Regions from separate parts of the Bacillus sp. NMTD17 genome, predicted to be linked through region 3. Evidence: riboswitches for the same ligand, from Rfam matches in the RefSeq annotation. Region 3 holds a riboswitch; each other region holds the start of a gene.

Region 1 (10,366 bases), on a different contig from region 3:
CGCCAAATGAAAGGCGAAGTGTAAGTTGTGCTCACGTGCACTTGTAAATCCGTGTATGAAAAATACAAGCGGAAGCGGTTTGTCTTTATTTTCAGCTTTTACGATATGTAAAAATGGAATATCGTGTTCAGTTTGCTCATCAATGGTGATCACAGCCTATGAATCCTCCTTTATCATTCCCGTCTTTGTTTATTTTAACATGTAGACAACAAAGATGTGATAAAGATACACTATAGGTAGAGGCGCCGCACGAACTGCCTCCTATCACTTACAGATCAAAGGAGATTTTATGGAGACTAAACCTTATCTAATCGCACTTGACCTGGATGGCACGTTATTAAAAGATGATAAAACCATCTCTACACACACGCTTGACGTCATTCAAAAAGTGAAAGACAGCGGGCATCATGTCTGTATTTCAACCGGCCGGCCATTTCGTTCCAGCTCTCCTTATTATCAGCAATTACAGCTTGATTCACCCATTGTGAATTTTAATGGAGCGTTTGTCCATCATCCTCTTGATGAAAAATGGGGCAGATTTCATACGTCACTTGATCTCCAAGTCGTTAAACAGCTTGTAGACATTAGTGAGGAGTATAAAGTGCACAATGTGCTAGCTGAAGTGTTAGACGATTTGTATTTCCATTACCATGATGAGAAGCTCATTGATATATTTAATATGAATGCAAATAAAGTCACCGTGGGAGACCTTCGGGACAACCTTGGAGAAAATGTGACGAGCGTGTTAATCCATGCAAAAGAAGAGGACGTCGGAGCCATTCGAAGCTATTTATCAGATGTTCATGCAGAAGTGATTGATCACCGGCGATGGGCTGCTCCGTGGCACGTGATTGAAATCATTAAAACAGGCATGAATAAGGCCGTTGGACTGCAAAAGATCAGTGATTATTACGGCGTTCCCCAGGAGCGGATTGTGGCATTCGGAGATGAAGACAATGATTTAGAAATGCTTGAATTTGCTGGATGCGGCGTGGCAATGGGCAATGGAATCGATGCGGTGAAACGTGTTTCAAATGAAGTCACTGATACGAACGAACAAGATGGGATTGCAAAGTTTCTAACGAATTACTTCTCGCTTTAATTTTTCCATTCATACATAACCGAAGGAAGCGGGCATACTACCGTTAGACAGGTTGTCCTGTCAGCTTGTGTAAAGGGGCGGATTCCGAATGGGTAAAAGAAGCAAATCGAAACGCTTTATACAACAAGGTAAAGATTCAGTCAGTCTGCATGACGCACGTTTTCCTTATCGTTCGACACTTGAAGAAGCGGCGGCGGACAAGGGAAATATGAAGACTGATGCTTCTGGAGGTTCATTGTGAGAAACGAACTTTTTGATCAAGCCAAATCATTTACTGAAGAAGCCCTTACTTCTTCATTTTCATCTGGGTTAGAGCGTCAACAGGCGGTCAAACGAGCCAAAAATGCCGTATCTTCTGCATTTGCCAATTCGACAGATGCAGAAAGAAACCAGCTGCATACCTTCCAAGACTTGCTCGATGATCTCTAACATAAAAAAAGCTGTCCACCATTGGACAGCTTTTTCTGATTCTCATGAAGCAGGAAGCACTTATTTTACTTGGAACGTTTTCTTTTCCGTGATTTGCTTCAGCCCTTCTGCTTTTCCTTTAAATGTGACGACCGCTTCATACATTCCCGGCTTGACACCGTTTGACCACGTATCTTGAAAATCATAGGCTTCGCCTTTCTTCAGTACAAAAGATTGGATGGCCTGTGTGAACATACGGTCTTTCGAATAGCGGTATTGTTCATTTCCGTTTTCGTCATACACACTGAGTTCGAATTTCTGGCTTGTGTTAAAAGTAAATTCAATATCTCGATCTGATTCATTTTTCAGCGACATGTTAAATTGAACCGAAGAACCTTTCTGGACGGGGTCTACTGTGAGTACAACCGTTTTTTCTCCCATTTGACCGGATACCTCCTTGTCTGGTTCATCCTTTTTTTGTTGTCCACAAGCGGCTAAAATCAATAAAACGAGAAGAAGCACCAACCCTTTTTTCATTTGCTACCCACCTTTTAATCTCGTCTGAAAAATCCAAGAATATTGGTTGTTTGCACAATATTTGTAAAGGCTTTTGGATCGACTTCTTTAATAATTTGTTCAAGTTCATACAGCTCATACCTTGTAATGACGATCACCATCATTTCTTTTTGCTCGTTGGTAAAAGCTCCTTTTGCAGGTACAGTCGTAATGCCCCTGACCATTTTTCCATAAATGGCTTCTTTGATTTCATCAGCTTTCTTCGTCACAATCATCGCGGTCAGCTTCTCATGTCTTGTATGGATGGCATCAATGACCCTTGTGGTCACATATAATGTGACAAGGGTATATAATGCTTTCTCCCAACCTTGTAATAATCCTGCTGTAAAGATGATGATTCCATTTAAAATGAAGAAATATGTGCCGACTGGTTTATCCTTCCACTTCGCTAAGATCATGGCAAGGATGTCGAGCCCTCCTGTTGATGCCCCGTATTTGAGGGTGATCCCAATCCCGAGTGCAGATATGACGCCGCCAAACACAGCATTTAGTAATATATCCTGTGAAACACTCGTTTCTGGTAAGATGCCGAGGAAAATGGTCGTCAGTGCAACACTGATGATGCTGTATAACGTAAAGGAACGGCCAACTTTCATCCAGCCTAAAATGCCGACTGGAATATTTAAAATAAATAATAGGATCCCTGTTGATATATAAAATGGCGCATATTGATCCATTAAGCTGGATAACAGCTGGGCTACCCCTGTAAACCCGCTCGCGTATACATCAGCTGGGATTAAGAATAAGTTCAGTCCAATCGCATTGAGCAGTGCACCAATGACGACGACAATGAGTTTTTTTGCTTCTCCAATGAACATATTGTCATTCCTCCACTTACCATTCTCTCTATGGTTTTCCCTAAAATTTAGAATTTGAACACGAAAAGATGATTTCTGTGATATAGTTAGGCTAAAAAGATGTAAAATATGGCTGATATTTTTAGAAAGAAGGGATTTTGATGACTGTTCATATCATAGCAGACAGTGCTGCTGATCTGCCTCTTTCTTATTATGATGAACATAACATGACGCTCATTCCGCTGCGTGTGTTACTTGGCGAGCAGGAATTTGAAGATTTGATCACCATTGAACCAAAACAAGTATTTGATGCGATGAGACAAGGTGCCAGCCCAAAAACGTCACAAGCTTCACCAAACCGAATCAAAGAAGCCTTTGTTTCTGTCGCACAAACCCATACATCTGCAATCTATGTTGCCTTTTCATCAGAGCTTTCCGGTACATACCAAACAGCTGTGATGATGGCAAACGAAGTGAAGGAAGAATACCCTGATTTTGATTTGCGAATCATTGATTCTAAATGTGCTTCACTCGGCTATGGGCTTGCTGTCAAACACGCTCAATCACTTGCCATTGACGGAAATACAATACAAGAAATTGAAACGTCTGTAAAGCATTTTTGCGAATCTTTACAACATATTTTTACTGTAGACGATTTATCGTATTTAGCAAGAGGCGGAAGAATCAGTAAAGCGTCCGCATTTGTTGGCGGTTTATTAAGCATTAAGCCCATTTTACACGTCGAGGATGGAAAGCTCATACCACTTGAGAAAATCCGCGGACGTAAAAAGCTGTTGAAACGCATTATTGAACTGATGAAAGAACGTGGAATGGATTGGCCAAATCAAACTGTGGGCATTAGTCATGGTGATGATCCTGCACTTGCAGAAGACATGAGACAATTGATTGAAGCCGAATTTCATCCAAAAGAAATTGATATTCAGATTGTCGGCGCGGCTGTTGGGTCCCATTCAGGCCCAGGCACGCTTGCCATCTTCTTTACAGGCAAACCCTCATAAAAAGCACCCTTCCCTGACACATCACGGGAAGGGTGCTTTTCTTATGACTTATGAAAGTTTAAACCGATGGACGGTTTCATTTAACCTTGCCGTCATACTCATCAGTTCTTCTACCTGTTTGTTCATTTGATGGAATGATTGCAGCTGTTCATTGGCAGAGGCAGAAATTTCTTCGCTGCCAGCTGCTGTTTCTTCTACAACCGCACTAATATTTTCAATCGAGTTCAGCACTTGTCCGCCAAGCTCTGTTGATTGAACAATTTGGTCATTTAAGACAGCCATTTCTTGTTTAATGTGCTGCGCTTTTGTTTCTATATCTTCAAAGGAGTGTGAGGTTTTGTCCATCGCATCCTGCTGTTGAAGTGAAAGCTTGACTCCTTCTTTGACAGTTTGACTAATGGATTGAATGCCTCTTTCAATATGACTGACCATATCAAAGATTTGTCTTGTAGCGTTAGATGATTCATCGGCAAGCTTACGAATTTCATCTGCAACAACAGCAAAGCCTTTTCCAGCTTCACCTGCTCTTGCCGCTTCAATCGCCGCATTTAGCGAAAGTAAGTTTGTCTGATCCGCAATGTCAGAAACAGTTTTGGCCATGGCCGAGATGCCGCTGGCGTATTGCGTGAATTCTCCTGCTGACTGCTCGATTTGCCTTGTGGCATGTGTATTTTTTTCAATCGCAGTTTTTGTTTCTGTTAACGTGTGCTTTCCACTTTCCACTGCTTCTATGGCATCCTCAGTACTTTGGATGACTGTTTGTGAACGTTCGGAATTTTTACGTCCATGCTGATCCATCTTTTCAATCAAACTGACGCCATGCTGGAGATCCTCTGAAATGGCTTGTGACCCATTTGCCATTTCGTCTGTCGAGACAGATACTTGATTTGCAGATTCCATCAGCTTTTTGTTTTCATCATCTAACTGGATCGAGAATGTCTCTACTTGACTTGAGACATTGCTGATTTCTTTAATCAGACTAATCAGCTGATCTGTCATTTGATTAAAGGATTCATTCAAGCCGCCGATTTCATCCTTGCGCTGAATGTCCATCCGTTCGACAGCAAGGTTGCCTTCTGCGATCTGCTTCGCTCGGTAGGATAGTGATTTGATAGGGGTCACGATGGATCTTGTTAACCCAATATTTAAAAAGACAGCAATGACAATTAGTGTGAGGGCTGCAACGAGTGCACTGGTGATGATCCATTGCACGTTATCAGATGTATTCTCTAGATTTTGTTTATACGCTTCTTCTGCTCTTTTATTCATTGTATGGACGTCGTTTAAAACACCATCAATTCTTGCAGCGACCCGTCTTGCATCTGATGCATTTTTTTCACCAATGGCACCATTCGCTTCCTTGGTCCACGTATCATATTTTGTATTTAACCTTGTTAGTGCATCTTTGTTGATATTACCTGCATGTTTGTTTAACGTTTGCAGCTGTTTTTTTGCTGTAGAAATATCGGTTTGAACTACTTCTAGCTGTTCATCAGAAAGTGTCATGGAGTAATTGGTCATGGCTTGTTCAACACTTTCAAAGCTTGCTTTTGTTTTTTGAACGTTTAATAAGGTTTGAACTTCTGTTTCATTTGATGATTGGATCTTTGTCATACTGACAATGATAAAGGCAATGACGCCAACTGCTAAAAGAAGTGAGACGAGTGAGTTGAGTAAAATTTTGATGCGTAAGCTCATGATGCGTCCCCCTCTTCTTTCAGAAGTTTCTGCTTCAGCTCATTTACTTTTTTGGTCAATGTCTCAGCGTTCTTCAGCACCCGAATTCTTGCCATATCGATTCCGTCATTGCTTAAGTCGTAGACAACATGCCCACTTTTGATCTGATTGTTCTTGACGAGCTGTTCGCTGAATTGATAGACCACTTCATCGACTTTTTTTACCATGGACGAAATTACCGCTTTTTCAGCGGTGTAGTACTGATCACTATCTACACCAATGGCATATTTGCCCTGCGCTTGCGCTTCTTTTAATACACCGACACCTGTATAGCCAGCTGCGGCATATAAAACGTCAGCTTTCTTTTTGATCATGCCTTTAGCTATTTTACTGCCTTTGCCCGCATCACTAAACGTATTAGCATAGGTGGATAAGATCTTGATGTTCGGATTCACTGATTTGGCGCCTTTTTGAAACCCTTTTTCAAAACGATGGATCAAATCCGCATCGACACCGCCAACAAATCCAATGACATCACTTTTCGTTGTCATGGCAGCAAGTGCGCCCGCTAAATAGCTGCCTTGCTCTTCTTTAAACGTCACGGAGGTCACATTTTTCAGCTCAGATACGGCATCGATGAGAAGGAACTGCTTCTTCGGATATTTCTTTGCGACTTTTTCTAAATCTTCTTGCATACTGAAGCCTACTCCGATGACGAGGTCATTGCCATCTTTTACGAGCTCGGTCAGTCCTTTTTCATATGTATCGGTTTCTGCAATTTCTCTATAATCAAATTCAACCCCTAGGTCATCACGTGCTTTTTCTAATCCTTTAAATGATGAATCATTAAATGATTGATCACCAAGACCATCATCTGTGAGCATAACGCCAATATGCTTCGCATTTGATGCCGGTGGTTTCCCTTGCTGATTGCTGCATGCGGCGAGCACCATAAGCAGGGCTGCCACCAGAAGCAATGAAATTTTCACTTTCATCCACACACACACTCCTTTTATCATCCTTACTCCTTTCTTATCGGATTTGAGAGGCGTTGTTTCAATGATTAAGTGAAGGTTTTTCAGCTTTTTTTCATGACTTTTTTCACTGAAAAAACCCATTATTTATAACAAATATAAAAAAAGGGATAAAATCATGATGATTTTATCCCTTTTTCTTCTTTTCAGTGAGATATGAAAACCCTTGAAGTCAGGGTTTGTTTTCACGCTGCTCATTTTTTCTCGTATGTCCAGCCCTCTTTTTGGTAGATTAAGTCATTTTTCATCATATGACCTAATGCTCGTTTAAAGGCTGCCTTGCTCATTTGGAATCGTTCGCGGATGTCTTCTGGATCACTTTTGTCCCCATAAGGCATGGCACCATTTCTCGTTCTCATATAGGTTAAGATTTCTTCTGCATCGACAGATAACGCTTCCTGTTTTCTAGGAAGCAGAGAAACGTTCACGGTTCCATCCTCTTTCACGGCAATGACGCGTCCTGTCACGGTCGATCCTAATCTTGGTTCTTCCTTTCGCTCCGTGCGGTGGATAAACCCTCGCACGCCTGTATCTGTCAGCATAAAAGAGCCTGTCGCAATTAAGCGATAAATGGTTCCAGTGATTTCTTTGTTCATTAAGGTTTCAGGTGCCTCAGTAAACAATTCACTGATCACATCTTCAGTGGCTGGCTTTGCGAACATTCTGCCGTAGCTTGTGACTTTCAGCATACAGTAGAGTTTGTCTCCTTTTTTTGGCCATGCTTCCTCAAAAGGCGGGAGGTGTTCTGTTGCAACAAGTGCATCCTTTGACAGCCCGACATCGACAAATGCGCCCATGTCTTCTACCACGTCTACGACTTCTACCCAGCCATATGTATGCGCATTGATTGTAGGTATTTTCATCGTGGCAGCCAGTCTTTCTTCATGATCTACATATAAGTAGACCTCTACTTCATCTCGGTCACCAATATCCTCTGTCATCTCACTGCGGTGCAAGAGGACCGAATCTTCACCATCTGTCAAAAAGTAGCCGTATTCCATCTCGTTCTCTATTTGCAAGGTCAGTTGCTCACCTGGTCTCATGTTCTCTTCCTTCCTATCTGCCCATAAAAGAGCGTTCGTTCATCTTTTGATTCACTTTATTCTACTATACTTCTCCTCACATGAACATCTCTAGTTCTGTTAGCTAAAGTGGACAAACTGGACACGATTTATACCGCTGCCGGCTGAACTCTTTGACTCGTCTCTTCGATAAAGTTTCTTCTTCTCCTATTTGCATGATAAAATAGACGCAATATCTATACATGGAGGTCATGTGTTATGGCAAAAGAAAGCTCATTTGACATTGTATCGAAGGTTGAACTGCCAGAGGTGCAAAACGCTGTTCAAGCAGCGCTGAAAGAAATTAAAAACCGTTATGATTTTAAAGGAAGTAAAAGTGATATTTCTCTTGAAAAAGAAGAGCTCGTTCTCATCTCTGATGATGACTTTAAGCTGGAGCAGCTAAAAGATGTGCTTGTGACAAAGCTGATCAAACGAGATGTTCCTACCAAAAACATCGACTACGGAAAAACCGAGCATGCCCTTGGCGGAACAGTACGCCAGCGCGCGAAGCTGATCAGCGGGATTGATCAAGACAACGCCAAAAAGATCAATGCACTCATTAAGCAATCCGGCATCAAAGTGAAGTCACAGTTTCAAGATGACCAAGTGCGTGTAACAGGGAAAAATAAAGATGATTTACAAGAGGTTATTTCTCTTATGCGCAAGGCAGATTTACCGATTGACGTTCAATTTATAAATTTTCGATAAATTTCAAATTTTCCATTGATTATTTCCGATTTTTTCGATACAGTTGATGGAAGTTCAATTCATTGACATGTTCATATCACTTTCTTATCAAGAGAGGCAGAGGGACTGGCCCTGTGAAGCCTCAGCAACCGGTGTAGTAGAAATATATTTTCTATGACCAAGGTGCTAAATCCAGCAAGCAACTGCTTGGAAGATAAGGAGAAGAATTACGATACAGCCAAAAAGTCTTCTTCTTATCAGAAGGCTTTTTTTGTTACATAGAAATAAGGAGGAAACCAATGGGCCTATTACAAGACTTACAAAACCGCGTACTGATTGCTGACGGTGCAATGGGAACACTTTTATACTCTTACGGCATTGACCGCTGCTTTGAAGAATTAAATTTATCGAAAGAAGAGGAAGTAAAGCGCGTGCATGAGGCATATGTGCAGGCTGGTGCTGACATCATCCAAACAAATACGTACGGTGCGAATTATATTAAACTATCCCGCTACGGCTTAGAGGAAGAAACGAAGCGCATCAATACAAAGGCCGTACAAATCGCAAAAGCAGCCGCAGGCTCCGCTTATGTACTCGGAACGATCGGCGGCATTCGAACATTTAACAAAAATGCCTACTCTATTGAAGAAATTAAACGAAGCTTTAGAGAGCAGTTGTACATTCTATTAAATGAACAGCCTGACGGATTATTGCTAGAAACGTACTATGACATGGAAGAAGCGAAGACCGTTCTCCAAATTGCACGCAAAGAAACGACTCTCCCGATTGTCATGAACGTCTCCATGCATGAACAAGGTGTTTTGCAGGATGGAACCCCGCTCAAGGATGGTTTATCTGAATTGTCCTCTCTTGGCGCAGATGTCGTCGGCATCAACTGCAGGCTAGGCCCTTATCATATGATTCAGGCACTCGAAGGCGTACCGATTTTAGAAAATTCCCATTTATCAGTCTATCCTAACAGCAGTCTTCCCTCTCTTGAAGAAGGCAGACTCGTCTATGATACAGATAACGATTATTTTCGAAAAAGTGCACTTGAATTTAGAAATCAAGGCGCACGTATTATCGGTGGCTGCTGCGGAACAACGCCTCAGCATATTCACGCAATGGCTGAAGCGGTCAAGGATTTAGCGCCGATCACTGAAAAAGAAGTGAAAGTATTAAAAGAAGAAATCATTTCGATTCAAGATCAGCGGACTGAACCAGGTCTTGATGAGCTGGCTGCGGAAAAACGGACGATTATTGTAGAACTTGATCCGCCGAAGAAGCTGAACTTCGAAAAATTTCTCGTCGCGGCAAATGAGTTAAAGAATGCAGGCATTGATGCCTTGACATTAGCTGATAATTCTCTTGCGACCCCGCGCATTAGCAATGTGGCTTGCGGCGCATTATTGAAACAGCAGCTTGATATGCGTTCACTTGTCCATATTACGTGCCGTGATCGTAATTTGATTGGGCTTCAATCCCATTTGATGGGTCTCGACACCCTTGGTTTAACTGATATTTTAGCCATTACAGGCGATCCTTCTAAGATTGGAGATTTCCCAGGTGCAACGTCGGTTTATGATTTAACCTCCTTTGATTTGATCCGGCTGATCAAGCAGTTTAACGAAGGTCTTTCTTTCTCAGGGAAGCCGCTTGGTAAAAAGACCAATTTTTCAGTAGCTGGCGCGTTTAACCCGAATGTTCGTCACATTGATAAAGCGGTCAAACGTCTTGAGAAAAAAATCGAATACGGCGCTGATTATTTTATTTCACAGCCTGTTTATTCTGAGGAACAGCTTGTGAAAATTCATGAGGAGAGCCGTCATTTGGATAAACCGATTTATATTGGCATTATGCCGTTAACAAGCAGCCGAAATGCAGAGTTTATTCATCATGAAATTCCAGGCATCAAATTATCTGATTCCATTCGTGACATTATGGCCAAGGCTGGCGAGGATAAGGAAAAGCAGCGAGCAGAAGGCTTAGCGATTGCCCGCTC
Region 2 (10,366 bases), on a different contig from region 3:
AGCAGGGACAACGGAAGAGATTCTTTCTACTTTGCGTCCGGCTTTCTCGACAAAAGGCACGGTGACCGCAGGAAACTCTTCACAAACAAGTGACGGTGCTGCGTGTGTGATGATGATGGATCGTGAGAAAGCATCCTCACTTTCCCTTCAGCCGCTCGCCAAGTTTCGGGCGTTTGCTGTTGGCGGTGTACCGCCTGAGGTGATGGGAATCGGTCCAATTGAAGCCATTCCGCGTGCGCTGAAAATCGCTGGACTTGAGCTGAAGGATATCGGGCTGTTTGAATTAAACGAAGCGTTTGCCTCTCAGGCCATTCAAGTTATTCGTCATTTAGGGATTGATGAAGAGAAAGTGAATGTCAATGGCGGGGCAATCGCGCTAGGACATCCGCTCGGCTGTACAGGAACAAAACTGACACTGTCACTCATTCATGAAATGAAGCGGCGAAACGAGCAATTTGGCATCGTCACAATGTGTATCGGCGGGGGCATGGGAGCAGCAGGAATTTTTGAATTGATCTAAAGGGGGAAAACAGAATGAAAGCAATGGAAGAGGTAAAAAAGGGTGGAAGCTTCTTAATTGATGAGACGAATTATGAGCATATCTTTACACCAGAGGATTTCTCTGATGAGCATCAAATGATTGGAAAGACAACAGAGGATTATATTTTACAAGACGTTGTTCCATATATAGATCAAATTGAAAACCATGAATTTGAGCATTCTGTCAGGCTTCTCAAAAAGGCTGGAGAGCTTGGGCTGCTAGGAGCTGACGTGCCTGAAGAATTCGGCGGGCTCGGATTAGATAAAATCAGTTCAGCCATTATTACCGAGAAATTTTCCAGAGCAGGGAGCTTCTCGCTTTCCTATGGCGCCCATGTCGGCATTGGGTCTCTGCCAATCGTGCTGTTTGGAAATCAAGCGCAAAAGGAAACATATCTTCCTGGACTCGCTTCTGGAGAAACAATTGCAGCGTACGCCCTCACTGAGCCAGGATCAGGCTCTGACGCCCTTGGAGCAAAGACAACTGCGGTCTTAAATGAAGCCGGAACTCATTATGTGCTGAATGGGGGAAAACAGTGGATCACAAACTCCGCATTTGCCGACGTCTTTGTCGTATATGCGAAAATTGATGGTGAACACTTCTCTGCTTTTATCGTAGAAAAGGATTTTCCAGGTGTCAAAACGGGACCTGAAGAGAAAAAGATGGGCATTAAAGGTTCATCGACAAGAACGTTAATTCTCGAAGATGCTCAAGTGCCGAAGGAGAATTTACTAGGTGAGGCTGGCAGAGGTCATGTCATTGCCTTTAACATTTTGAATATCGGACGCTACAAGCTGGCTGTCGGAACAGTTGGTGCGTCAAAACGTGTCATTCAATTATCGGCAGAATATGCAAACCAACGTAAGCAATTCCAAACGCCAATTTCTCGATTTAGCTTAATTGGTGAAAAAGTAGCCAACATGTCGGCAAAGCTCTATGCGATGGAAAGTGCTGTTTACCGCACAGTCGGATTATTTGAACAGCGCATGGGTCTATTAAGTGAAGAAGAGCAAAAGGATGGCAAACAAATTGCCCAGTCCATTGCAGAATATGCGATTGAATGCTCTCTTTGTAAAGTACTTGGCTCTGAAACTTTAGACTATATAGCGGATGAGGGCGTGCAGATTCACGGCGGATATGGATTCATGCAAGAATACGAGGTCGAAAGAGCCTATCGTGACTCGCGGATTAACCGTATTTTTGAAGGGACTAACGAAATCAACCGTCTGCTTGTACCAGGCACATTCTTGAAGAAAGCGATGAAGGGAGAGCTTCCGCTGCTTCAAAAGGCGCAAACCTTACAGGAAGAGCTCATGATGATGATGCCGGAAGAGCCAGGTGATCAGCCGCTCGATCAAGAAAAATACTTGCTCGCCCATGCGAAAAAGATCGCCTTAATGGTATCTGGAATGGCGGCGATGAAGTATGGAAAAGCATTAGACAAAGAGCAAGAGATTCTTGTGAACATAGCGGATATCGTCAATGAAATTTTTGCTGCTGAATCGGCGATTCTGCGTACTGAAAAGGCAATCGCTGCATCAGGGCTAGATAAGAATACTCAAAAGCTTGCTTACACACAAATTTTCACGCAGGAAGCCTTCTTAAAAATTGAAGCTCATGCAAAAGAATCCTTGATCGCGATGGAAGAAGGAGATGCACTCCGCATGAGTCTGTCAGCTCTTCGCAAACTGACAAGATTCACCCCGATCAATGTCATCGCCAAAAAGCGCGAAGTGGCGAAACGAATCTTTGAAGCAGAGAAATATATCGTATAAGACGGCTGAAAAGGTGCGGGTATCACTCCGCACCTTTTTGTAAGCATACATTTAGGTTTTTAAAATATTTTGTGATAAAATGTTCTCACTACTTGCAGGAGGTGAAAATAGTGGCTTTAGATTTTTATGAATACCCATCTTGCGGTACATGCCGAAAAGCAAAAAAATGGCTGGAAGAACACAATAAAGATATCAACAGCATACATATCGTCGAAGAGACGCCTGATAAAGAAACATTAAAAGCGCTTTACGAAAAAAGTGGCTTAGAGCTGAAGAAGTTCTTTAATACAAGCGGACAGAAATACCGAGAGCTACAGCTGAAAGATCAACTTCCTGCAATGTCAGAAGGCGAGCAGCTAGAATTACTCGCATCTAACGGAATGCTGATCAAGCGCCCGATTACAACAGACGGTAAACGAGTCACAGTTGGATTTAATGAAGATACATTTAAAAGCGTCTGGAAATGATGTAACTTTCATTCAGATTGTGGTATCTTCAATATAGATTGAAAGAAAAGACTGGAGGGGTATTGAATGAGCACACCAAAAGATTTACGTTATTCAGAAGAACATGAATGGGTCAAAGTAGAAGGAGATAAGGTGCGTATCGGTATTACGCATTTTGCTCAATCTGAGCTAGGCGATATCGTGTTCGTTGAGCTTCCTGAAGTAGGAGACAAAATTACAGCGGACGAGCCTTTCGGAAGTGTAGAATCAGTGAAAACAGTTTCTGAGCTTTACGCACCGATCAACGGTACAATCGTCGAAGTGAACGATGAGCTGGATGACAGCCCTGAATTCGTCAACGACTCTCCATACGAAAAAGCATGGATGATCGTGGTAGAGCCAGCTGATACATCTGAAATTGAGAACTTGATGACTGCTGAGCAATATGAAGAAATGACAAAAGAAGACTAATTCACGTGAAATTGGACACTCTACCTTTATGGGGGGGTGTCCAATTTGTCTTTTCAAAAAGAACATGTGGATATAACAGATCATGTCACTGGACGATTCAAAGAAAGCGGCATGGTGCTGTATCATCAAAATGAAGAGATTGGCACGATGATTAGTGAAAACCAATATGAGTTAAAATCAGGTTATTCCTATGAGCAAAATCGTTTTTATCGTCTGACGGATACATTGACCCACGGAACAGAAAAATATGTAGACTGTGATGATGAAAATGGCTGGTGCTAATCACAGATGAGGCTGCAGTGAGCATAAGCTGCAGTCTTTTTAGTGCAAGCGCCCAATCTTTACAACCTGAATGAAAAATTGTAATCTAAGGGAGAAGTGAACAACGTCAAAAGGGCCGGGTGATCGTGATGAATGTAGAGGTAGAAAAGGTCATCATTGTAGAAGGTAAAACAGACAAACAAAAGCTAAAAGAAGTCATAAGTGAACCTGTTACCATCATTTGCACCAATGGCACGATCAGTACATCGAAGCTGGATCAGCTCGTAGACGAATTATTGGGGAAAGACGTTTACATATTAGCAGACAGTGACGATGCAGGCGACAAACTGCGGAAGCAATTTCGAAAAGAATTCCCTGAAGCATTTCATCTTTTTGTCGACAGAACGTACCGCGAAGTGGCCGCTTCACCGTCAGCCCACATTGCATCTATCCTATTAGCTGCAAACATTGATGTTCATTCGAAATATTTATGAGGGTGGACGTATATGAAAGAGATTGAAGAACACGAATTCAAGGAGATAAAGGACGATTTATTTCTTTTATACTTATATACACCGTTTTGCGGAACATGTCAGCTGGCAAAGAAAATGCTGGCTGTCGTAGACACCATGCAGCCGGATGTACCTTTTTATGAAAATAACTTAAACTACTCACCAGGCTTTGCGAAGGCTTTTGAGATCGAAAGCGTTCCTTGCTTTCTACTGTTTAAAAAAGGTGAGCTGGTGCAAAAAGGCTATGCCTTTCACTCCGTACCATATCTTCATGAAATGATTGAAACCGCTAAATAAAGCGGTTTTTTGTCATATTTCAAGCAATTCATCTGAAAATTTGTCGAGTTATTTATAAAGGACAAGCGAATGTTTGTAGAGAAATGTTATGTATAACCAAATGACAGGGAGGTTATACATGTGGAAAAAGTGAAAACCCATGGAAACACAGGGCAGCGATTATTGCTAAAACCGCTGCTCTCATCATCATCCTTGAAGATTACATTTGAGGCGGAAACTGACTCTTGTACATTGATTGTGGATGAGCGTGGTGAAGTGAAGAAACTACCTGCAATTGAGTTATCGGATCTCATCTTTTATGGTGAGAGAAAAGAAATACTTCAATTATTAGATGGAGATATGTCCTTACAGCAGTTAATTAGCAGGGGACAAGTGAAAGTAAAAGGGTCATTCCGTGCGCTCCTAAGACTAGAGGCGGTACTTTGGCTGACGAACGGTTTTTTTCGAAAAATGATAACTTAGTCGTTTACTTGGAAATTAGCGATTTACAGCGTTGACATATCTCGGGTGGCATGATATTCTACGTTAGTAAAAACATGAACATCACATAAAACAACATATTTTCTCTTATTAAGAGAGGTGGAGGGACGTGCCCTATGAAACCCGGCAACCGTCAGCATAGCTGAAATTGGTGCCAATTCACTCAAAGTCGCAACGCTTTGAAAGATGAGAGAAAGGCGTATTTGAAATAAAAGGCCTTTCTGCTTGCGTTGCAGTTAGGTCTTTTTTACTGATCTGGCAACAGGCTAGAGTCATGACAGCACGAAGAATAAATGAACGTATGTGATGGCAACCTATAGATTCAGCAAGAAAGCAGGTGAGCAGACTGTGATCCATTTACAGAATGTATCAAAAACGTACTACTCAAAAAGTGGAAATGTTGACGCAGTAAAAGACGTCAACTTAGATATTGATAAAGGTGAAATATTCGGAATTATCGGGTATAGCGGTGCCGGAAAAAGCTCGCTTATTCGCCTATTAAACGGTCTGGAGCTGCCAACAGAAGGAATTGTTGAAGTGGCAGGCAACCGGATCAATGAAGTATCGAATGCGAAACTTCGGAAAGCAAGACAAGAAATCAGCATGATTTTCCAGCACTTTAACCTACTTTGGTCAAGAACAGTGAGACAAAATATTATGTTCCCGCTTGAGATCGCAGGTGTACCTACATCGAAACGGAGAGAGCGTGCGAATGAACTGATTAAATTAGTCGGTTTAGAAGGAAAAGAAAATGCGTATCCGTCTCAGCTTAGCGGCGGACAAAAGCAGCGTGTGGGGATTGCGAGAGCATTAGCAAATGATCCAAAGGTTCTTCTTTGTGACGAAGCAACATCAGCGCTTGATCCGCAAACAACGGATTCTATCCTTGATCTTTTAGCGGATATCAATAAACGTTTAGGGCTGACAATTGTGCTCATCACACACGAAATGCACGTCATTCGCAAAATTTGTCATCGCGTCGCGGTCATGGAAAATGGACGCATTGTCGAAGAAGGCGAAGTATTACGCGTCTTCAGACAGCCGAAGGAAGAGATGACGAAGCGATTTGTACAGCAGCTTGCTGAACCAGAGGAAGCGAAAGAAACAATCGAACACGTCTTAGAGCGAGTAAAAGAAGGTCAGGTCGTACGGTTGTCCTTTATTGGCGATTCTGCCGAGCAACCGCTCATCACTGAAATCATTCGATCCTTCAAGGTCGATGTAAACATCCTTCAAGGAAAGATTTCTCAAACGCAGGAAGGCGCGTTTGGAACACTCTTTATCCATATTAATGGAGAAGAGACCGAGGTTGAAAAAGCCATCGCCTATATCCAAAGTAAACAGGTTGAAATTGAGGTGATGACACATGTTTGAGAAATGGTTTCCGAACGTTGACCTAGATGTGATTTGGAATGCAACGGGTGAAACGGTGTACATGACACTCATTTCATTGGCATTTGCTTTTGCAATCGGGATTATCCTAGGACTCCTGCTCTTCCTTACAGGAAAAGGCGGTCTTTGGGAAAATAAACCGATCAATGCTGTCATCGGTGCAGTCGTCAACATTTTCAGATCGATTCCTTTTATCATCTTAATTATTCTTTTATTAGGGTTCACGAAATTCTTAATGCATACAATTCTAGGTCCAAATGCAGCACTCCCTGCCCTTGTCATTGGGTCAGCTCCATTCTATGCACGTCTTGTCGAAATTGCACTGCGTGAGGTAGACAAAGGAGTCATTGAAGCAGCACGGTCAATGGGAGCGAAAACGTCGACCATCATTTTCAAAGTATTGCTGCCAGAATCATTGCCAGCCCTCATTTCAGGTATTACCGTAACAGCGATTGCTTTAATTGGCTCAACTGCGATTGCAGGTGCAATTGGAGCAGGCGGACTTGGTGACCTTGCTTATGTGGAAGGATACCAATCTGGTAATACAGATGTCACACTTGTAGCTACTGTGTTTATTCTCATCATCGTCTTTATTATTCAAATAATCGGTGATTTGATTACAAATAAAATTGATAAACGTTAAGGGAGGATTTATTCATGAAGAAATTGATTTTAAGTGCACTATTTCTAGCATTTGCAGGCATCTTAGCTGCATGCGGTTCATCTAATAACGCAAGTGATAGCAAAACCATTACGGTTGCCGCTTCAAAAACACCACATGCCGAAATTCTTGAAGAAGCAAAACCACTTCTAAAAGAAAAAGGCTACGATCTAAAAGTGAAAGTACTTAGTGATTATAAAATGTACAACAAAGCGTTAGCTGAAAAAGAAGTGGATGCAAACTTTTTCCAACATATCCCTTACTTAAATGAAGAAAATAAATCAAACAAAGATTACAACCTAGTTAGTGCTGGTGCGGTTCACCTTGAGCCTTTCGGTATCTACTCTAAGAAATACAAATCAGTAAAAGATATTCCAAACGGCGGAACGATCATCATGACAAACAACGTAGCTGAACAAGGCCGTATGCTTGCACTATTGCAAAATGCTGGTGTCATTAAGATTGATCCTAAAGTTGATACAATCAACGCAACAGTAAAGAACATCAAAGAAAACCCGAAGAACCTAAAGTTCAAAAAAATCGCTCCTGAACTAACAGCGAAAGCTTATGAAAACAGTGAAGGCGATGCTGTGTTTATTAACGTCAACTATGCGATTCAAAATAAATTGAATCCGAAAAAAGATTCAATTGAACTTGAGCAAACAAAGAACAACCCATATGCAAACATCGTGGCGGTTCGCAAAGGTGAAGAAAAATCAGATAAGATCAAGACATTAATGGAAGTTCTTCACTCTGATAAAATCAAAGAATTCATCGACAAAAAATATGACGGTGCTGTACTACCGGTATCTGAATAACAATGTGTTAACCTCGCTTTCATCAAAGCGAGGTTTTTTTGTGTATTTTTTCAAATCTCGCTCATAATAAAAATGTACAAATGACCTGAAGGGATGGAATGAAGATGAATGAACAGCATATGAGCGGATCCATGCAGCAATCACTGACTGATTATAAAACGGCAATGGGTGAATTTCAGAAGAAAATGCCGGTGTTTGGGAAGAAATTCAATGAATTTACGGAGCAATGCTTTCAGAGCGATTCATTAACGCAAAAGGAAAAGCAAATGATTGCCCTTGGCATCAGTATTCATGCACAGGATGAATACTGCATGATTTATCATACAAAGGGAGCGCTCGATCAAGGCGCGACAGAAGAGAATTTGCTGGAGGTTGTCAGCGTGGCGGCAGCATTTGGCGGCGGGGCAGCACTGAGTCAAGGGATTACTGTCGTTCAGCAATGTATTGATGAATTTGGAGGACAGACGCATTAAGGGAAGGATAAGACGGTATTTTTCCATATCAGGGAGTTGAGTCGTTCTCAGCCGATTGTGTGAGAAAATATGCCAGCATAGAACGTCATATCCCTTTTGAGTGAAGCCGCATGTCTTTGATATAATAAAGCTACACTCAAAGAAGGGAATGGTTTATTATTTGTTCGGACCATAGTACACTGGGATTGGATTATACCGCCGAGATGGAAAAGGCCATGCATAAAGCTCACGGCATGAGCTATGCAGAGTACGAAAGAGACCATGACTTACGGATGAAAGTGGAATATAAACGAGAGCAGTCCTATCGAGATGAGAAAAGACAGCTCGCAAAAATGAATATACGAGGCTATTAAATAGCTCAGGGACGGGGAGAACAGTTTCCCGTCCTTTCTTTATGAAAACAGTCTTTTCGACATAAATCCTTTTATCTACCGGCTTTTTTTGTTAGAATTTTGAGAGCATCCTCTCACGTATATCGTGAATGTGTTGTATTCACTTTTAATTTGTTATAAAATTAGAATGAGAATAAATTGAGAATAATGATTATTTTGGAGGTATCGATATATGACTGCTTCGACATTAACAATTAAGGACTTGCACGTTGAGATTGAAGGGAAAGAAATCTTAAAGGGTGTAAACCTCGAGATAAAAGGTGGAGAATTCCACGCAGTAATGGGACCAAACGGTACAGGTAAATCAACTTTATCTGCTGCAATTATGGGACACCCTAAATATGAAGTAACAAAAGGCAGCATTTTGCTAGATGGCGAAGATGTACTTGAAATGGAAGTAGATGAGCGCGCTCAAGCAGGTCTTTTCCTTGCGATGCAATACCCATCTGAAATTAGTGGTGTCACAAATGCGGACTTCCTTCGTTCTGCTATTAACGCTCGCAGAGAAGAAGGCGATGAAATCTCTCTGATGAAATTCATCCGCAAAATGGACGAAAACATGGAGTTCCTTGAAATGGACCCAGACATGGCGCAGCGCTACCTAAACGAAGGTTTCTCAGGCGGGGAGAAAAAACGCAATGAAATTCTTCAATTAATGATGATTGAACCAAAGATTGCGATTCTTGACGAAATCGATTCTGGTCTTGATATCGATGCTTTGAAAGTGGTTTCTAAAGGAATTAACAGAATGCGCGGCGAAAGCTTCGGCTGCTTAATGATCACTCACTATCAGCGTCTACTGAACTACATCACACCAGATCATGTTCATGTCATGATGCAAGGACGTATCGTGAAATCTGGCGGACCAGAGCTCGCGCAGCGTTTAGAAGCAGAAGGCTATGACTGGATTAAAAAAGAGTTAGGAATTGAAGACGAAACTGTTGGTCAAGAAGCGTAAGCGTTAGGAGGATTATTGATGACATTAGAAACGAAATTATCAGTAGATCAAGATTATGTCAAAAGCTTCTCCGAGAAGCATCAGGAACCGGCATGGATGAGCTCCCTTCGCTTACAGGCTCTTGAAAAAGCAGAAGACCTTCCAATGCCAAAGCCTGACAAAACGAATATTTCTAAATGGAATTTAACCAATTTCAAACAGCATACAGTCGAAAGTGCGCCATTTGGATCATTAGAAGAGCTTCCTGAAGAAGTGAAATCTCTCATTGATTTAGAGGACACGGATAAGACAGTCTACATTCAGCGTGATCAAACGCCAGCATACTTGTCTCTTTCAACGGAAGCGAAAGACAAAGGTGTGATCTTCACTGACCTTCATACAGCGATCCGCGAACATGGAGATCTAGTGCAGAAATACTTCATGACTGATGCAGTAAAAGTAGATGAGCATAAACTAACAGCTTTACATGCTGCTTTAGTCAATGGTGGAGCTTTCCTCTATGTACCGAAAAATGTAGAACTTGAAGCACCAATTCAAGCCGTCTACCTGCATGAAAATGACGACACGACTTTGTTCAACCATGTCATCGTCGTAGCAGACGACCATAGTGCTGTGACATATGTAGAAAACTACATCAGTACGGCAAAGCCGGAAGAAGCGATCTTCAATATCGTGTCTGAAGTGTTTACAGGAGCTAATGCCCGCGTCACTTACGGTGCAGTAGATAACCTTGCAGAAGGTGTCACAGTCTATGTGAACAGACGCGGTATGGCAAATGGCCGTGACAGTAAAATCGAATGGGCGCTTGGCCTGATGAATGATGGAGACGTCGTGTCTGAAAACATCACAAAGCTCATGGGCGACGGTACATTCGGTGATACAAAATCAG
Region 3 (10,366 bases):
AAAATTCATTTACTTCACCTTTTAAAAGGAACCCCAATGGTCAAGCAATACGAAAAAGGCAAATTGGAGTTTCTAAGCCAGGAAGAATATGTTCAGCTTGTTTGTGATCAACTGGAGATCCTGCCGCCAGAAATGATTATTCACCGCATTACAGGGGATGGCCCAATTGAATTAATGGTTGGTCCGATGTGGAGTGTAAACAAGTGGGAAGTACTAAATGCCATTAATGCTGAGCTCGAAAGACGTAACAGCTACCAAGGCAAACGTTTCGTCAGATTGGAAGAAGCAGCCAAATGATTTTGAAACGCATGCTCCCTTTTAGTAAAGAGCTGTTAGAACGGGCTTGTCAAAAAGGCGACATCGTCATTGATGCAACAATGGGAAATGGCCACGATACACGCTATTTAGCTGATCTTGTAGGAAATGATGGACAAGTTTTCGCATTCGACGTACAAGAGGAAGCCCTACAGCAGACGAGAAAAAGGCTTGGCGAGGGATATCCTTACGTTCATCTGATTCACGATGGGCATGAAAAACTGGCTCATCACCTGCCAAAGGATGTTTATGGACATATTTCTGGTGCGGTGTTTAACCTTGGGTACCTGCCCGGAGGCGATAAAGCCGTCACCACTCAGGCTCATACAACCATCGAAGCCATCGAGCAGCTCCTCGACTGGCTTAAACCCGGCGGTCTGATCGTCCTTGTGATTTACCATGGACACTCCGAAGGAAAAAGAGAAAAAGAAGTACTTCTTGACTATTGCAGATCACTTCCTCATGAAGAGGCACAAGTTTTATCATATCAATACATGAATATTCAAAACGACCCGCCTTTTGTGGTCGCCATTGAAAAAAAGCTCAAATCCTAATGATCTGAGCTCAGATTATTGACAAAGGGCTAAAATGATTTTTATTTTAGCCCTTTGTCTTCTTTCAGCGTGATAGAAAACCTTTGCAGTCTAGGAAGAACGAGCACCGGAACGGAGCGAATTTGACATTCGTGAGTACCGGCGCACAGGACTGACAAAGAATGCGAGGGTTTGTCTGCGCGCTGAAGCTCAAATCCTAATGGATTTGAGCTTTTTTATGAGGATTTCATCCAAGGCATTTTCTGATAGGTCCGGTAAGCTCTTCCGTTGATATAGAAAAAGAATGATGTTTTCCCGCTTGATTTGATCAGCCGTTTTGCCAGCTTATTCATCTCTTTTTGGGCTGTCACTTTTTCATCGGACAAATAGACTGCCAGTAACCCTCTGTTAATCAATTTGTGAAAGTTTTCGTGCGGAATGCCTTTCAGCTGCTCATCCGCTTTTTCAATAAAATGCTGAAGTCTATCCATCATCTCATGATGAGAAGCATAGTAGGAGCAAAAGTTCAGATCTCCCCCAAGCCGGTCTTCTTCTTGGTCAATTAAATAATCAAGTAAAATGTGCAGACCTTGGATATAAGGGAAATAGCTTTCGTAAATTTGCTTCGCCTGCTTTTCTGTAAAATCCGGCTGCAGCGCATACGCCACAAGACAGAAAATCCCTAACGTTGATCCTGCACAAGCTGAAAATTCATACCATTCCATCTTAGGCAAATCCTTTTCATACTGGCGAAACCACGATTCTAGCCGCGGGACCCGCTCATGAGGAACGACGTGTTTATGTACTTGCAAATCACTGTAGTAATCACACAGCGTGTGTAAATATGGCTGAATGATTGGATAATGCTCAAGGCGCGTAAGCACGTCTTGACATGTGCGGACAAGCGCATGTAAATACCCATGATCCTCTTGATCATCACGGAATTGATAGTAAGGCTTGAGCTCAGCATGAATATCAAGCGCATCTCTCATCGCTTGATGCAGCATATGAAAATCTTTTGGATCCAGCGACGTGCTGCGGTCACATAGGTTATCTAAGTAATCACTGATGGTTTGATACGCCACAATGAATTCAATACACGTTTCTTTCGCCTCACCTGCTAGAAGAGATAAAATGCCTCCGCCTTCACAGTGAAAGGTTTTACTGGATATGCTCGCTAGTGCCTGCGTTCGCAGTTCTTCATTTTCAATCATTTCTGCATGAGCCCGCCACTTTTTCAGCTCCTGATGAACAAGCGGAAAAATATCTTTATACACCTTTGTCATCAGTGCAAAAGGACGCTCTGGTACTGACAAATCAATCCACCCCCAACTTAAAGCTCACCATCAAATATATTGATCTGTAAAGGCTCTTGCTGCCTTAAACACATCTTCTCTTTCCGGTTCATTAAAAATTTCGTGATACAGTTCTTCCCATTCACGGTATGATTTATTGGTTGATTCAATGCCATTGAACCATTTGATCACCCTCGTTTTATCCACGATCTTATCATCGCCCGCCTGCATTAAAAGGAGCGGAATCGATTTAAAGACATTCGTTGGCTGCATGGCCGCATCAATATTTTTGATCAGCTCTCGGTACCAGCGAACCGACACCTTTGTTACGTAAAGAGAATCATTTGAGTCTGCCTCAATCACAGCCTGATTCCGTGTGGCTAGTTCAATCGACAGCCCTGACTCGACTTTAAAGGACGGTGCCAGCACATTTAGACCTTTTGATGCAAAATCCATTAGCTTCTTCGGTTTAAATTGCAGACCTAAACAAGGTGATGATAAAATAAGGCCATCAATCTTCGTATGGGTATACTGCTTGATCCACTCAATTGAAATGAGTCCACCCATACTGTGTCCAAGTAAAAAAGTAGGAAGCCTGAATGATTTCGCATGTTCGATCCATTCATCTATTGTATCAATGTATTCCTGAAACGAGCGAATGTGGCCGCGCGCACGTGTCGATGTCCCTTGCCCAGGGAGGTCACCCATAACGACGTGATAGCCTGCATTTCGCCACATTTCGATCAGCCATTTATATCGGCCGTGATATTCACTCGCACCATGTACAATTACAATTGTACCAACTGGTCTTTCAGCATGCCAAGTCCACAAAGTAAACACCTCACAAATGTTGTATTAAGAAAGGAAGTCGAAAAAGTGATTTATCCATATCATCAGTTTACACCTGAGATTCATGAATCGGTCTTTGTCGCAGATAACGTCACCATTACTGGTGATGTCACGATTGGAGAATATTCGAGCGTGTGGTTTCAAACCGTCATCAGAGGCGATGTCGCTCCTGTGAGAATTGGAAAAAACGTCAATATTCAAGATTTATCCTGTCTGCATCAAAGTCCTGGAAAAACACTTCTTATAGAAGATGGTGCTACCATTGGACACCAAGTCACATTACATAGCTCAATCATTCGAAAAAATGCCCTCATTGGTATGGGGTCCATCATTCTCGATGGTGCAGAAATTGGCGAAGGTGCCTTTATCGGTGCAGGTAGTCTTGTCCCTCAAGGAAAGGTTATTCCAAAAGGATCACTCGCTTTTGGCCGTCCAGCCAAGGTCGTCCGTCAGTTAACAGATGAAGATATCCAAGACATGGACAGAATCCGTAGAGAATATGTAGAAAAAGGACAATACTATCGTTCCCTTTTATCCCGTTAACATCATACGTGTATCTTCACTTTATCATGTTTTTTTCAGGATATTAAGCAATAACTATGAACCGCTTGTTATTTTACCCTTTTCCACTGCTTTCTATCATGACAAAAAAGGTTTTCAGCACAAAGCTGAAAACCTTTTTTCATTAACTAAAGATGACTTCTTTCGGTTGATGATTCAACTGCTCTGGATCAATGCTGCGCTCCACATAAATGCTGTGCCAAATCATAAAGATGAGGACGGTCCAAATCTTACGGCTATGATCTGCTTTGCCAGCACAATGCTCATTTAATAAATCAAGCACATATTGCTTGTTAATGTATTCATCTGTTTGACTGTTTTTGATGATGTCTTTCGCCCAAGCATTCATCTCATTTTTCAGCCAATGACGAATTGGCACAGGGAAACCAAGCTTTTTACGGTTTAACACATGGTCAGGCACAATGCCCTCTGCTGCTTTACGCAATAAATATTTCGTTGTGCCATCTTTTGTTTTCAGCTCTTCTGGAATTTTAGAAGCCGCTTCAAAAACGACCTTATCAAGGAATGGAACACGAAGCTCAAGAGAATTCGCCATCGTCATCTTGTCTGCTTTCAGTAAGATGTCTCCGCGCATCCACGTATGAATATCAACATATTGCATTTTGTTAATATCACTGTAGCCTGCGCTTTCCTCGAAGTATGTCTTCGTTACGTCACGATACGTGATGCTTGGATCATAATGTTTTAAGAGATTTTTCTTCACTGGCTCTTCAAAGATTTTCGCATTACCGATATAACGTTCCTCTAATGGCGTACAGCCGCGAACGATAAAGCTCTTCCCTTTCATTCCTTCTGGCATTAATCGCGCCAGACGAAGAAGAAGCTTTTTCAGCATAGATGGTACAGATTCAAATGGTTTAAGAGAAAGAGGCTCACGGTAAATATTATATCCGCCGAACAGCTCGTCCGCTCCCTCACCTGAAAGAACAACCGTCACTTGTTTCTTCGCTTCTTTTGCCACAAAATACAATGGAATCGCCGCCGGATCAGCTAAAGGATCGTCTAAATGCCAGACAATCTTCGGAAGCTCGTTCATATATTCCTCTGGAGAAATGACGGCACTGAAGTTTTGTAAGCCTAGCTTATCAGCTGTTTCCTTCGCGACATCGACTTCACTAAAGCCATCCTGCTGGAAGCCAACAGAGAATGTCTTCAGCTCAGGGTGTAATTCCTTTGCGACAGACACGATGAAGGAAGAATCAATACCACCTGATAGGAATGAACCAACAGGTACATCACTTCTCATGTGAACTTTCACAGAATCATAGATTGCATCGCGTACTTCTTCTATTAATTTCTCTTCTTGTGTTTGTTCAGGCTTGAATTGAACCTTCCAGTATGTCTTAAATTCGATCTCCTGTCCTGGGCGTAAAATAAACTGATGACCAGGCTCAACTTTGTGCACCTTTTGATCAAGTGTATTTGGCTCAGGAACGAACTGGAACGACATGTACTGCTGCAATGAAGTCTCATCAAATAAGATGTTCTCGTTCACAGCCATCAAGCTTTTGCGTTCAGACGCAAAGTACACTTGCTCATCCATTTGTGTAAAATAAAGCGGTTTGATGCCAAAAGGATCTCTCGCGCCATATAATTGCTGCGCTTCTTTATCCCAAATTAAAAATGCAAACATGCCGCGAAGTTTAGAAGCCGCCTCTTCTTTATAATGACGGTATGTGGCAAGCAGTACTTCCGTATCAGAATCTGTGCTGAACGTATAGCCCTTTTTCACAAGCTCTTCCTTCAGCTCCACATAGTTATAAATTTCTCCGTTGAAAATAATCCAATACTTTTCATCTTCATAAGAAAGCGGCTGCTTTCCGTGCTCAACATCTATAATACTTAAACGTCTAAATCCAAATCCTACATGCTCGTCATGAAAGTAACCCTCATCATCGGGACCACGGTGAACGATGAGACGATTCATTTGTTTAATTAACTCTTCCTGCTCAGTAGTTTCGGACAATGGACGGTGATTAAATACACCAACAAACCCACACATATTATTGCCTCCACGTTATGTTATTTCTTAAAAGTAGACCTATAATTAGACAGTATTTTGTCCGATTTTGTTTCACATTTTTTCACTTTTTGTAGAATTTTTTTAATCAAAAGGAAAACCGCTTAAAATAAGCGGTTTTCTATGTTGTTATTGTCCTAATGCTTCTTTACGAAGCGTATCGGCTTTATCCGTTTTTTCCCACGGAAGATCTAAATCATGACGGCCGAAATGTCCGTATGCAGCTGTTTGTTTATAGATCGGACGACGCAGGTCAAGCATTTTAATAATGCCAGCTGGACGAAGATCAAAGTTCGCACGAACCACTTCAATTAATTTTTCTTCAGAAGCTTTTCCTGTTCCGAATGTATCAATTGAAATCGATACAGGCTGTGCAACACCAATTGCATAAGCAAGTTGTACTTCACAAGAATCTGCAAGACCGGCAGCTACGATGTTTTTCGCTACGTAACGAGCGGCGTATGCCGCAGAACGGTCAACCTTTGTTGCGTCCTTCCCAGAGAAAGCACCGCCGCCATGACGAGCGTACCCGCCATACGTATCAACGATGATTTTACGTCCAGTTAAACCAGCATCTCCTTGAGGTCCACCGATGACGAAACGGCCTGTTGGGTTAATAAAGTATTTTGTCTCTTCGTCAATGAGTTCGCTTGGAACCACAGGGCGGATGACATGCTCTTTTAAGTCGCTTTGAATTTGTTCAAGCGTCACTTCTGGTGCATGCTGCGTAGAAATAACCACTGTGTCAATACGAACAGGTTTATTTTGCTCATCATATTCTACTGTTACTTGTGTTTTTCCGTCTGGACGAAGATAGGCAAGTGTTTGATCCTTGCGCACTTCTGTTAAACGCAGAGATAATTTATGCGCTAGTGAAATCGGCAGCGGCATGAGCTCTTCGGTTTCGTTGTTGGCAAAACCAAACATCAATCCTTGGTCACCTGCACCGATCGCATCAATTTCTTCTTCAGTCATTGTTCCTTCACGTGCTTCAAGCGCTTTGTCTACACCTTGCGCAATATCAGCAGACTGTTCATCAATGGATGTGAGCACTGCACATGTTTCCGCATCAAAACCATATTTCGCACGTGTGTAGCCAATTTCCTTAATCGTGTCACGCACCGTCTTTGGAATATCGACATAAGTAGACGTTGTAATTTCACCGCTTACTAATACGAGACCCGTTGTAACAGAAGTTTCACAGGCAACACGTGCATTTGGATCTTTCTTTAAAATTTCATCCAAAATGCTGTCTGAAATTTGATCACAGATTTTATCCGGATGTCCTTCTGTTACTGATTCTGAAGTAAATAAACGACGATTTTGACTCATAATGGCTATTTCCTCCTGTACAAGACCACATCATCCCAAGATGAGGCCTCCAATATGATACGGAACTCGTTCCCTCTTATATTTGAAAACGTTTCTATTAGAGATGTTATTGGCAATTTGTTCATATGATATCCCAAAAATAAAAAAACCATTTCCTTCATTGCGAGGAAAGGGTCTGAGATCGCATGCCTTTCACTCTTATCGCTCAAGGTGTTCTTGTACCTTGCATCAGGTTAGCACCTTGGTTTCTCAGCATATTCATGCCTTTTTCACAAGAAACCGGTTGCTGGGCTTCATCGGGCCTGTCCCTCCACCAACTCGGGATAAGAGTATCCGTTCAATAAGATATCTTATCTCAAACCCTTGCATCATGTCAATGCTTCATCAGAATTATCTCCCCTCTTTTTTACCTCACCCTTAGCATCACCAAAAAGCATATTTTCATAGCAGAAATGAAAAAACACACACAAAAATATTTAAATAGTATAGACTATTATTATCAATGTGTTATACTAATCGAAACAAACAAATTCAACGGTAAAGGAAGGGTTTTTTTATGAACTCAGTGGATTTAAAAGAAGATTTGCAGTCATTGTTCTCATTAGAAAATACGCACCAAAATTTATCTGTTCCGAAACTTGTTGAAAAGATTTTGGCACGTGATGAAGGCGTCTTAACATCAACAGGAGCTGTCCGCGCTACAACTGGTGCCTACACAGGACGTTCGCCTAAAGATAAATTTATCGTCAAAGAAGAAAGCTCTGAACATAAAATTGATTGGGGTCAAGTCAACCAGCCGATCTCTAAAGAAGCATTTGACCGTTTATATACAAAGGTTGTGTCATACTTAAAAGAACGTGATGAACTATTCGTCTTTGAAGGATTTGCCGGCGCTGATGAAAGATACCGTATGCCAATTACAGTGGTAAACGAATTTGCATGGCACAATCTCTTTGCAAAGCAGCTGTTCATCAGACCTGACGGATCCACACCTTCTTCAAACGAAAAACCGTTCACCATCTTATCTGCACCGCACTTTAAAGCAGATCCTGAAACAGATGGCACAAACTCTGAAACGTTTATTATCGTTTCTTTTGAAAAACGCACCATTCTGATCGGTGGTACAGAATATGCAGGAGAGATGAAAAAGTCCATTTTCTCTGTCATGAATTACCTGCTTCCTGAGCAAGATATTTTATCCATGCACTGCTCAGCAAACGTCGGTCAAGAAGGCGATGTCGCATTATTCTTCGGCCTTTCAGGTACTGGGAAAACGACGCTTTCTGCAAGTGCAAGCCGCAAGCTGATCGGTGACGATGAACACGGCTGGTCTGGCTCAGGAGTCTTCAATATTGAGGGCGGATGCTATGCGAAATGTGTGAACTTAAGCGAAGAAAAAGAACCGCAAATCTACAAAGCCATCAGCTTCGGATCAGTTCTTGAAAATGTTGTGCTTGATGAAGAAACACGTGAAGCGGATTATGATGACACATTCTTCACTGAAAACACACGCGCTGCTTACCCAATCGAAATGATTGATAACATCGTGAAGCCAAGTATCGCAGGACATCCTTCTGCCATTGTCTTCTTAACAGCTGATGCATTTGGCGTTTTACCTCCAATCAGCCGTTTAACAAAAGAACAGGCGATGTACCATTTCTTGAGCGGTTACACAAGTAAATTAGCAGGAACTGAACGCGGTGTCACATCACCAGAAACGACATTCTCTACTTGCTTCGGTTCACCGTTCTTGCCGCTTCCAGCTCACGTCTATGCTGAAATGCTTGGCAAAAAAATTGATGAGCACGGCGCAAAAGTATTCCTTGTGAATACAGGCTGGACTGGCGGAGGCTATGGTACAGGCAAACGTATGAACCTAGCGCATACAAGAGCAATGGTGCAGGCAGCGATCGAAGGTGACCTCGACAACGCCGAAATGATCACTGATGACATCTTTGGATTACACATCCCGCTTCATATTCCTGGCGTACCAGATGAAGTGCTTCAACCTTCTAAAACATGGGATGACCAAGAGGCTTATCAAGAAAAAGCACACTTCCTTGCCAATGAATTTAAAAAGAACTTCCAAAAATTCAGCCACGCAGCAAGTGACATTGAAGCCAAAGGCGGACCACGCGTATAATCAAATGGCAAAAGCTGAGGGGAATCATTCCCTCAGCTTTTTTTGTTAGTTCGTTGAATGTAATGACACGAGACGGTAAGTAACCTTTGTCACATTGTCTGTCAGCTCCAGCTTTTCAACGTGTGCTGTCCCTGTTTTTTCTCCGTCTTTCGTTTTACGCACCTCAAGCGGAATATTTAATGGATAAATGCGGTACCCTTCCTTCATGAGCTCAAATACATTTTCTTCAATTCTTGTCTCTTTTCCCTTCGTGACAATCATTGTATTAAATTCAACAGGCATTCCCATATTGAAAATCCCCCTACTTTCTAAATTTCGTTATACTGCTTATTTTACCACATTTCCGCTTTTCCGGCTGTGCATCCATGTCGTCAGCCTTCTGACAATTTCCCGATTATGCTGCGGTGGGAAATAATGGTTGTATCCGTGAAAATACCAAGTCTCCACTGACTTTCCGTGCTGGCGCAGCGCATCTTCTAATAAATACGCATGCTCAATCGATACATTCTGATCCTCTTCTCCGTGGATGATGAGAACAGGCGCTTCAATTTTGTCCACATCATTTAAAGGCGTTCTGTCCTCATAGGCCTCTGGCACCTTGTGCGGGGGACCGCCAATCACACGCTTCATCATTCTTCTCATATCCACACGCTCTTCGTAGGTGAGCTTCATATCACTGACGCCTCCCCATGTCACAAAGGAAGCCGCCTCTTGTTTCATTTCAACAGCGGTCCAAATGCCCATAATCCCTCCGCGCGAAAAACCAAAGATATGAATACGATCCTGCTTCACCTTTTTGTGGTGCTTTAACAATTGAAAGGCAGCAAAAGCATCTTTCCGGTCCTCACCGGCAAAATCTTCGTTCCCTTCGCCTCCCTGATTTCCTCGGTAAAAGGGAGCAAATACGACAAAGCCCTGCGCTGCAAATTGCACAATCCGGCCTGGTCTCACCATCCCCACATTTTTAATGCCGCCTCGTAAATACAAAAAGCCGTCATAGAAACCTTCTCCGGCCGGTTCAGCGAGCAGCCCTTTGATCCGAAGCCCATCTGCCTCATAGGTCACTGTAAATAAGTGAATATGCGGATGGGGGGACGGAAACCTTCTTTTTTCCACAATCACTTGATTTCTCTCCTTTTCATCTGTTCTTACGTCAAGTGCTTAAAATGATCGCTTCTGCGACGAGCTGGCCTGATTTTGTCACCATCGGCGTGCCGCCGCCTGGATGAGTTGTTCCTCCAACAAACCAAAGCCCTTCAATGTCCTTTGACTGATTATTGATTCGGAAGAACGCCTG

Evidence for each region. Region 3 has a riboswitch for S-adenosylmethionine ahead of metK (methionine adenosyltransferase). Riboswitches for the same ligand answer to the same signal wherever they lie in the genome.
Region 1: another riboswitch for S-adenosylmethionine. It lies ahead of C6347_RS08445 (bifunctional homocysteine S-methyltransferase/methylenetetrahydrofolate reductase); the one in region 3 lies ahead of metK (methionine adenosyltransferase).
Region 2: another riboswitch for S-adenosylmethionine. It lies ahead of C6347_RS04070 (methionine ABC transporter ATP-binding protein); the one in region 3 lies ahead of metK (methionine adenosyltransferase).

What each region holds. Positions count from the first base shown of each region.
Region 1 is NZ_PVRH01000002.1:633,979-644,344, forward strand. Features, by position in the region: gene C6347_RS08390 (alpha/beta fold hydrolase) at 1-153, opposite strand, end outside; gene C6347_RS08395 (Cof-type HAD-IIB family hydrolase) at 290-1,102, shown strand; gene C6347_RS08400 (competence protein) at 1,191-1,343, shown strand; gene C6347_RS08405 (DUF3813 domain-containing protein) at 1,340-1,531, shown strand; gene C6347_RS08410 (BsuPI-related putative proteinase inhibitor) at 1,592-2,047, opposite strand; gene C6347_RS08415 (YitT family protein) at 2,062-2,904, opposite strand; gene C6347_RS08420 (DegV family protein) at 3,045-3,902, shown strand; gene C6347_RS08425 (methyl-accepting chemotaxis protein) at 3,951-5,600, opposite strand; gene C6347_RS08430 (BMP family lipoprotein) at 5,597-6,574, opposite strand; gene C6347_RS08435 (CvfB family protein) at 6,808-7,656, opposite strand; gene C6347_RS08440 (YajQ family cyclic di-GMP-binding protein) at 7,894-8,385, shown strand; SAM riboswitch class I at 8,467-8,585, shown strand; gene C6347_RS08445 (bifunctional homocysteine S-methyltransferase/methylenetetrahydrofolate reductase) at 8,664-10,366, shown strand, end outside.
Region 2 is NZ_PVRH01000001.1:793,464-803,829, forward strand. Features, by position in the region: gene C6347_RS04030 (acetyl-CoA C-acetyltransferase) at 1-520, shown strand, start outside; gene C6347_RS04035 (acyl-CoA dehydrogenase family protein) at 535-2,316, shown strand; gene C6347_RS04040 (arsenate reductase family protein) at 2,427-2,783, shown strand; gene gcvH (glycine cleavage system protein GcvH) at 2,850-3,233, shown strand; gene C6347_RS04050 (YusG family protein) at 3,279-3,515, shown strand; gene C6347_RS04055 (toprim domain-containing protein) at 3,644-3,988, shown strand; gene C6347_RS04060 (thioredoxin family protein) at 4,001-4,303, shown strand; gene C6347_RS04065 (SCP2 sterol-binding domain-containing protein) at 4,424-4,765, shown strand; SAM riboswitch class I at 4,868-4,976, shown strand; gene C6347_RS04070 (methionine ABC transporter ATP-binding protein) at 5,132-6,157, shown strand; gene C6347_RS04075 (methionine ABC transporter permease) at 6,150-6,818, shown strand; gene metQ (methionine ABC transporter substrate-binding lipoprotein MetQ) at 6,833-7,654, shown strand; gene C6347_RS04085 (carboxymuconolactone decarboxylase family protein) at 7,759-8,127, shown strand; gene C6347_RS19185 (YuzK family famiily protein) at 8,343-8,480, shown strand; gene sufC (Fe-S cluster assembly ATPase SufC) at 8,692-9,477, shown strand; gene sufD (Fe-S cluster assembly protein SufD) at 9,496-10,366, shown strand, end outside.
Region 3 is NZ_PVRH01000007.1:67,779-78,144, forward strand. Features, by position in the region: gene mnmL (tRNA modification radical SAM protein MnmL/YtqA) at 1-297, shown strand, start outside; gene mnmM (tRNA 5-(aminomethyl)-2-thiouridylate-methyltransferase MnmM) at 294-869, shown strand; gene C6347_RS17900 (tetraprenyl-beta-curcumene synthase family protein) at 1,085-2,164, opposite strand; gene C6347_RS17905 (alpha/beta hydrolase) at 2,195-2,974, opposite strand; gene C6347_RS17910 (gamma carbonic anhydrase) at 3,020-3,535, shown strand; gene asnB (asparagine synthase (glutamine-hydrolyzing)) at 3,678-5,576, opposite strand; gene metK (methionine adenosyltransferase) at 5,724-6,926, opposite strand; SAM riboswitch class I at 7,122-7,256, opposite strand; gene pckA (phosphoenolpyruvate carboxykinase (ATP)) at 7,483-9,069, shown strand; gene C6347_RS17930 (DUF2584 domain-containing protein) at 9,115-9,357, opposite strand; gene C6347_RS17935 (alpha/beta hydrolase family protein) at 9,397-10,191, opposite strand; gene C6347_RS17940 (phytoene desaturase family protein) at 10,223-10,366, opposite strand, start outside.